DNA from 2 places in the Pectinatus sottacetonis genome. Region 1 is predicted to be linked to the other one. Evidence: riboswitches for the same ligand, from Rfam matches in the RefSeq annotation. Region 1 holds a riboswitch; the other holds the start of a gene.

Region 1 (4,491 bases):
TTAACACCTGTCCTTATATATTCAAGTCCATCTGCCAGAGTATATCCCAGTTCAATATCAGCAGTAGCACCTGCTTCCTGCATATGATAACCTGATATGGATATACTGTTAAACTTAGGCATATATTTTGTTGTATATTCAAATATATCACCTATTATGCGCATAGACATTTCCGGAGGATAAATATAAGTATTACGAACCATAAATTCTTTCAAAATATCATTTTGAATTGTTCCAGCCATAACTTTCTTATCTACACCCTGTTCTTCTCCTGATAGAATGTAGAAAGCCATTATCGGCAGCACAGCTCCATTCATTGTCATTGATACTGACATTTGATCAAGTGGAATCCCACTGAATAGTATACGCATGTCCAAAATGGAGTCAATAGCAACACCAGCTTTACCTACATCACCCAATACACGAGGATTATCAGAATCATAACCGCGATGTGTCGGTAAATCAAATGCTATAGACAATCCTTTTTGTCCTGCTGCCAAGTTGCGGCGATAAAATGCATTTGATTCTTCTGCTGTAGAAAACCCAGCATACTGGCGTACTGTCCATGGACGAAATACATACATTGTGGAATATGGACCTCTCAGGCATGGAGGAATACCACTGGCAAAATCCAGATGGTTCATATGTGCATACTCATCAAAATTGTACATTGGCTTTACAGGAATATGTTCCATTGTTTTGCCAATTAAATCATCATATTTCATGCCTGTTTCTTTTTCTAAACGTTCTTTCCATTCTTTTTCCGAATGGGATGGTATGTCATTAATTTTTATTTTGCTAAAATCAGGATTTTGAAAAGACATTATTCAACCATACCTTTCTTTTTTTGCAAAAACTGTAAAATTTTATAACAATTTGCTCTGACTGAAATAAAATCATCCACGCCAGCTTTTCGATATACAGGTTCTAAATCCTTAGGAGCAGCGCCAGCTAAATAGAGTTCAGCATCCGGCAGAGCCTTTTTCAGTTTAGGCGCTAATTCTGGCACAATTTCCGGATATGTTTTGTCTGAAGAACATATAACAACAACATCTGCTCCTGACTCTTTAGCCGCTTCAACTGCCTCATCTGTTGTCTTAAAGCCATTGTTTGAAAGGACATCAAATGCCCCTACTTGCAAAAAACTGGTAGAAAAATCTGCTCTGGCTTTATGTTGCGGTATCGGCCCCATATTCGCTAAAAACACTTTGACATTATCATTATTTCTTTCTTTATAATTTTCTGTTACCTTACGCAAAGCTTCATATCTTTCACTCCAACGGTGCGGCATTATTACTTCTATATTTTCACTTACACCATCATATCTCGTATTAAGCGCTTTACGTATTTCAGCAATAGTTGCCCCAGATTTTACTGCCTCTATAGCTGAATCAACCAAATTTTTCTGTGATATATCAGCTAGTTTACTTAGCTTTTCCTGCTTAAATACTTCATCAATATCACTCAAATATTCGTTAATTTCATCTGTACGTTGCTTTTTAAGGGCAACTGTATCTTCCGGACGTTTATCAATCAGTTTTTCTGTCATATTAGGATACATATTATTCCCAACAATACGATCTTTACGAAATTCTGCATTTTTGAATCTTGATTGCAATACTTCAGCGATCTGAGTCTGCGGATATCCTTCCTGAAGGGCCTTGATTAATCCACCTTTTTGTTCTATTAATTGAAATTCTGCCCAAATCTTTTCCTTCATCTGTTTTGTCAGACTTTCAACAGCCCATGAACCACCTGCCGGATCTATCGGTTTTAATAAACCAAACTCTTCTTGAAGCATAATCTGCACATTACGGGCTATACGGCGGGAAAATTCATCACCTTTTCTAATAGGTTCATCAAAAGTTGCATTTTCATATGAATCCACCCCTCCAACAACACCAGAAAAAATTTCCGTAGTATTTCTGAGCATATTTACATAGGGATCATAAACTGTTTTAAAAAACAATGCCGGTCTGGCATGAATATACATACGCTGATCGTTTTCATCTCCGCCAAATGCTTCTACAATTTTTGCCCATATAGGACGAACGGCCCTCAATTTTGCTATCTGGATAAAGAAATTAGCACCCATTGAAAAACCAAAACAAATCTTTGATGCCGCTTGCTTAATTGTCAAACCGCGTTCCTGCATAGCTCTCAAATAAGCTACAGCCATGGATATCGTATATGCCATTTCCTGTACATCATTAGCTCCACCACGACTAAACACATCACTTTTTGCCATAATAGTCCGCAAGTCAGGTGTATTTTTATCAGCCCATAACGCACATTGGTACATTTCATCATACAAATCAGTAAGGGCAGTGTAATTTTTTCCTTGTGCTACCATCTGTCCAATAGGATTCGCGCCTATAAAACCATGCAGTTCTTTCAAATGTTTCCCTGATGCTTGTAATGCCCCTGCAGCCATTGATAAAATAGGCAGTGCCGATGCACCTGCATAAATATATAACCTATATTTCTTCAGATCAAGACCGTTAAGAATATTATGCATATCAGCAAGTGTAGTTATACTACAACCTTCATCACCAACCTTATCGGCATTTTGAGCATCCTCATTCAATATAGTAGCCCTGTCAAGCCTCAAATTATAGATAGTTGATCCCCTGTCAATTTCATGTTTGAGAAGCTCATTATTTTCCTTCGGCAGAGTTTCATCACATGACTGTGCCACACCCCATGGCTGTCCTACATACCCACTTATACGTGAACCACGCATAAAATCATTCATTCCCGGAAAAGAATTTTTGGGTAGGATACTTTCTGTCATAGCCTTGGTATACATAGGTTCAAATGTAATGCCTTCATATGTTTTCGTATACATTTTCTTATCAAATGGTGCACCCTTTAGCAGCGCAATACAGGCATCTTTCCATTCTTCATAAGTAGGCGGAACAAACTCATCAAATGGTACTTTAGGAAAATCTGTTTGTTCGTCCGCTTTTTTCAGCATAGCCTTCAAATCAAGACTGCCGCCTTCATCTTGATTTTTTGTTTCTTCTTTCATCAGAAACCTCCCTCTCAAAATTACAAAATAAAAAAATCTGTCTGCAAGTTCCAGACAGATGATAAATACTAAGCTTTATAAAATTTAGGCAAATAAAAAACCGGCTAAAAAACTAAGCCGGAGAAATAACTATGTAAAATTTTATATGCACAGTAAAAATCTCCTCCCTATCGCTCGCAGGTATAAGCATCAATAAGTTCTGATGCTAACGGTGATGTTAAAACAGGCAGTTCTCCTGGCTTAGACTCATTGTATTTTCAAGCCTTCCCAAAGCATCAGCTTCAGTGGCATAGTTTGAAAAACTCATCTTTACAGTGGCGGGACCGCTTCGGCTTATACCGAATTCCCTATTAAGTCCTAATAGACACCTGTTTTCCTCTATATTCTATTTTCATGTTAATATTAACCGGATTTATTGTATTTGTCAACTATACTTTTTTAGATATTTTTTAATATGACACAGTTATTATGAAAATTATAACATAATGTTTTTTTAATTAATACTTTTTAAATTTTTATTATATTTTTTTACATATAGAAAAATATAAAAGCCCCATATCTTTTTTAGATACAGGGCTTTTTTAACCGAGCTGTAAAATAATTTATTTTACTTCTACAGTTGCGCCGGCTTCTTCTAATTTGCCTTTAATATCAGCAGCTTCATCTTTAGAAACTTTTTCTTTGATAGGAGCAGGTGCACCATCAACTAAAGCTTTAGCTTCTTTTAAGCCAAGACCTGTAATGGCACGTACAGCTTTAATTACATTGATTTTGCTAGCACCAATTGATGCAAGAACTACATCAAATTCAGTTTTTTCTTCAGCAGCAGCACCACCGGCAGCGGGAGCAGCTGCAACAGCAACAGGAGCAGCTGCACTAACACCAAATTTGTCTTCCATAGCTTTTACGAGTTCAGATAATTCAAGAACAGTCATTTCTTCAATGGCCTGCATTATTTCTTCTTTAGTCATTTTAATATCCTCCATAAGATAATTTTTATTAGTTTTATATAGTAATCTGCTTATGCTGATTCTTTTTGTTTACGAATAGCTTCAAGCACATATACAGCGTTGCGAATAGTTCCTTGAAGTACATTGACCATACCGGAAATAGGAGCCTGCATACTGCCAAGCATTTTGGCAATGAGAACTTCGCGAGATGGCAGGGAAGCCAATTCTTTAACTCCAGCTTCATCAATAACTTTACCATCAACTACACCAGCTTTAACAGTTAAAACATCTGTTTTTGCTAAGTTATTTTCCTTAATAAAAGCTTCGATTACCTTTGCTGGTGCAACAGGATCTTCTGCCGAATAAGCAATAGCGGTAGTACCTTCTAAGTAAGGAACCAATTCTTCATATCCCAATTCTTTCACAGCAAAACGCAGCATAGTATTTTTTACTACACGGTAAGTAACACCTGCTTCACGCATTTTTGTACGCAGTTGAGTATCCTGTGAA
Region 2 (4,491 bases), 1.6 Mb from region 1:
TGGCGGCCAATGCCCGGCCAATGTTTTTTTTGAATACAAAATTCTTGTCTATAAAACTGTGGCGAAAGATAAGGACAACTACTACGGACATAAGAGCTTTGATTATGGCTGTCCATGGAGCATAAAACATATATCCTGCCAGCATGTCAGATAAAAAACCCCCGATAGCTCCCGCAGCTGCTGCAAAGGGCAAAGGCAAAACCATAGCTGCCACATAAATAAATCCGTCACCAAAATGAATATAGCCGCTGGTTGCTGGAATGGGAATCCGTATGATAAATGTTCCTAAAAAAATAAGTGCGGCAAACATTGCTGTAAGAACAACGTTTTTTAATTTACTATTATCCATATTAATCCCTCGTTTAAAATAGTTTAGTATCAGTTAATTGTCTTCCTGCTGGTATGGGCAATTCTTTTGTCCGCAGCCATAAGGAAAATGAAGACCTTTATGTTATTACTAATGGCAGCGGCAGATTTTTTGTTGATGGTGAAGAATTTTCGATAAGGGAAAGAAGTATGATCCGGGTAGTACCATGCTGAATGAGCATTAACAGCTGGAAAGGAAGACTTATAGTATGTTTGTGTTCAGGCAAAAGATGGCAGTCTGGAGCAATTTGCCCAAAATGATGCTGTCATTTCCGCTGCTAAGGTATCCTGGATGAAATAAACAGATTACTCCCAGCTAAAATATGCTGTCACATGTATGCATTTTTATAAGAGAATGCTATTCATGCGACAGTTTTTTGTATTAGATTAAAAGTGATGATCAACCATTTTTTGTGCGTAGTCTAAAAAATTTGATATGCTTTCCAGTGCCATTGGGGAAAGCGTTTTTAAATAATCAAACATATAACTATCTTTTTCTTCATGGAAAATTTTGTGCTGGAGAAAAGCTTTTTTCCCCAGAGGTGTTAAAAAGATACGGATTCTCTTTTTATCGTCCATATCGATCTTTTTTTCTACAAATCCATGTTTTTCTAGTTTGGCAATGCTTTTGGAAATAACTGCTCGTGATACAGAAAAAAAACGTGCAATTTCAGAAATGAACATTCCTGGATAATCACCTAAAACTTTTATTAAATGGATTTCCCCCCTATATAATATAATTCCTCTGCCGAAGTTCATTTTTTTCATTTTACTATTTGCAATAGTTTCGATAAGGCCTACTAATTGTGATGAAATTTGTGTTTTTTTATCCATATATCTATTTTATTAATATTTTATTGTGGATTCAAGTTAAATTTAATAAATAATTTATGCTATATTTGTAACCCTGGTTGACAAAAACAATATAAATTGTTAATATACAAGCATAAAAAATATTATGCAGCTAAAAAAATTTAATAATATCAGGTGCTTTATTGCTTAATAGAGAAGTTTGGTGAAATGCCAACGCGGTCCCGCCACTGTAATGAGGAGCTATCACAAAATATACCACTGGATATATATCTGGGAAGGTTTGATGAACAGCAATGATCCATAGCCAGGAGAACTGCCTGATAAAAATCACCGTTTTACCTGCGAGCGATGGGGAGGAGATTAGCAATGCCTTGTTATAATGAAGATTTGTTGATCATATCAAAATTGATCGTCAAGTCTTTTTTTATGTCAAAATAGTTTCTAATTTATGATAAAAGGAGATATTTTATGAAAATGCCAGATTACAGTCCGAGAATATTTTTTAATATATTGCAACAGCAAAAGGAAACCCAGATATTACTAGCGGCTATTCGTTTGGATGTATTTTCCTTTTTAGATGAAGCAAAAACTGTTGATAAAGTGGCTGATTTAACGGGTTTCGACAAGGAAAATCTGGGACATTTGCTGCGGGGGTTAACATCTATGGGAATATTGGATAAAACAGGTCATTTTTATATTAATAAAAATGAAGCAGCAGTTTATTTATCGAGAAACAGTCATTTATATTTAGGAGAGTATTTTTTGTTTTGGGATAAAAAAACACATCTTAATAATATAGATGATTTAGTAAGGTTTGGAGCAACTGCTGCCAAAAATTCCGTTTTTTCATTTTATGATTTTCATGAGCTGGCACGTTTGGCTGATACGGAAATAAAGACTGGAAGAGTACAGTCGCTGCTGACTTCTTCTAGAACTTTTTTTAGCAAGAAACAAAAAATCCGTTTGCTTGATTTAGGGGGTGGCTCCGGCAGGATGGCAATAGAATTCATTAAAGAATATCCGCAGTCAGAAGGAGTTGTTTTCGAAAAGCCTGAAGTTGCTGACATACCAGGTAGTTTTATAAAGAAAGAAAACTTAACTGGAAAGCTTTCTATATTGTCGGGCGATTTTTTAACAGATAATTTAGGAACAGGATATGATTTAGTTATAGCATCTGGTGTACTCGATTTTGCGGGAGTACAGCTTCAAAATCTTTTGGAAAAAATATATCAAGCGTGTAATGACGAAGCGTATCTTTATCTTGTAAGCCATAATGTCAATAAAGAATTGACAGCTCCTAAAGAAGCTGTTCTTAATTGGTTGTCCAGTAATTTTGCAGGATTCAATATTTTAACTCCCAAGCCTGAACTTAGAGCTTATTTGGAAAAAGTAGGGTTTAAAGCAGTGGCTTGTAAAGAACAAAAAGGTGTAATAGCTAAACTTCAGGGTGAATGGTACCAAAAAGAAGGGAAAAAGACAGCTATATGAAAAAATATTTATTAACTATACTGGTAATTTTATTAGTAAATAATATAGGCTATTGTATGGCAAAAAATACTGATGTTTCAGAAAAAGATCTATCGGCATTTTCTCTTGAAGAAACAATAGTAACTGCTACTAAGACGCCGATAAATAAAAAAATATTACCTACTGATGTATCAGTGATAACAGCTGAGGATATAAGCAGACGTAATGCCCGTACACTGCAGGATATTATCGATAGTTTACCAGGAATTGCCATAAGCAGAAATGATGGGAAACAGACGCTTAATATTAGAGGATTTTCGTCTAGATATTCAATGATTCTTATCGATGGTCGGCGTATTCCTGCGGAACCAGATTTTGATTATGAATTGGCAAGATTGCCACTTGATAATATTTCGCGTATAGAAATTGTACGTGGCAGTGCAGCTGCAATGTATGGCGCAGATGCTTTGGGTGGTGTAATTAATCTTGTGACTAAAAAAGGAAAAAAGAAAAAATTAAAATTAGAAATAAATGAATTATTAGATAATACTACGGCTCATTCTTCACATGATTATTCTGTATCTTATGGTTCAGGGCTTAAAGGTAAAACGGAGTTTTATATTTCTGCTAATCATGTAAAAAAGAATTTACTCGCAAAAGAAAATGGAACTAGTTTTTTCCCTTTTGGTACTCGTAACAATTTTAATGCAAGAATAAATTATCATTCAGCAAAGGATGAAACTTTTTCATTATATACATCTTACATGCGGGAAAATAACCATGAATATGGGATATTTAATGGTCTGAAAAATTATAAAATTTTTACGGATCTACATAATAAAAATAATCGGCAGCAGTATAGTTTGAGCTATGAAAAAAAGCAAAAGTTATGTGATACATATATAAATATTTATAATTCAATTTGGAATAAAACTAACGATACTCTGAATCGACGCACAGGACAATATACTAATGCAATTTATGGACGAACTACATTAACAGGAATTGAAGCCCGCTCCAGTCGTAATATTAGTAATAAGCACCGTTTTACATGGGGAAGTGATTATCGTTCAGAGTTATTTAAAGGAACAGGAATACAGACTGGTGAAAATGAATTTAGTAAAATACTTCGTGGGAAACTTTATTCGGGTTCGGCAGTAAGGACTAATTATACAGGAGTTTTTTTGCAGGATGAATGGAAAATGGCTCCTGATTGGTTTATGGTCTCATCTTTTAGATTGGATGATAGTAATAGATTTAAGGCAAATTTAAGTCCTAAACTTGGATTGACCTATGCTCCTAGAGCGGATTTGCGGTATAAATTGAATATAGGAACAGGATTTCGTGTGCCGTCACCTAATCAATTATTTTTGAATTTAAATATTGTTAAAAATGGTAATTTAGTTAATCTTGCAGGAAATGCTGATTTGACACCGGAAAAATCAATGTTTTATGATATTTCTGTGGAAAAAGATTGGAAACATGCTAATGGAAAAGTTACTTTTTTTTCCAGCAGGGTAAAAGATATGATTGATCAGGTATGGATTAGCTCAAATCAATTACAATATCAAAATATTGATCGGGTAAAAATTCAAGGAATAGAATCTAGTTTGTATCGGCCAATAGGCAGGAATCTTGACTGGAATATAAATTATACTTATTTAAATGCAATTAATTCTGATACAAATGAAAAACTATATGACAGAGCCAGACATAAGATTAGTTCTCAGTGGACTTTTCATCCGGTACAAAATTGGCGCATAGCTATTTGGATGGATGAATATATTGGATATTATTGTCAGCCAGATGCCAATACAAGCACACAAAAAAATTATATGATATGGA

Evidence for each region. Region 1 has a riboswitch for cobalamin ahead of I6760_RS01410 (methylmalonyl-CoA mutase family protein). Riboswitches for the same ligand answer to the same signal wherever they lie in the genome.
Region 2: linked by a shared signal. The riboswitch ahead of I6760_RS09090 (methyltransferase) and the one ahead of I6760_RS01410 (methylmalonyl-CoA mutase family protein) in region 1 are both predicted to bind cobalamin.

What each region holds. Positions count from the first base shown of each region.
Region 1 covers NZ_WIQK01000001.1:324,766-329,256, forward strand. Annotated here, with positions in the region: gene scpA (methylmalonyl-CoA mutase) at 1-827, opposite strand, end outside; gene I6760_RS01410 (methylmalonyl-CoA mutase family protein) at 824-3,034, opposite strand; cobalamin riboswitch at 3,240-3,418, opposite strand; gene rplL (50S ribosomal protein L7/L12) at 3,634-4,002, opposite strand; gene rplJ (50S ribosomal protein L10) at 4,053-4,491, opposite strand, start outside.
Region 2 covers NZ_WIQK01000001.1:1,927,727-1,932,217, forward strand. Annotated here, with positions in the region: gene I6760_RS09075 (ECF transporter S component) at 1-349, opposite strand, end outside; gene I6760_RS09080 (cupin domain-containing protein) at 403-540, shown strand; gene I6760_RS09085 (MarR family winged helix-turn-helix transcriptional regulator) at 754-1,200, opposite strand; cobalamin riboswitch at 1,335-1,514, shown strand; gene I6760_RS09090 (methyltransferase) at 1,648-2,667, shown strand; gene I6760_RS09095 (TonB-dependent receptor plug domain-containing protein) at 2,664-4,491, shown strand, end outside.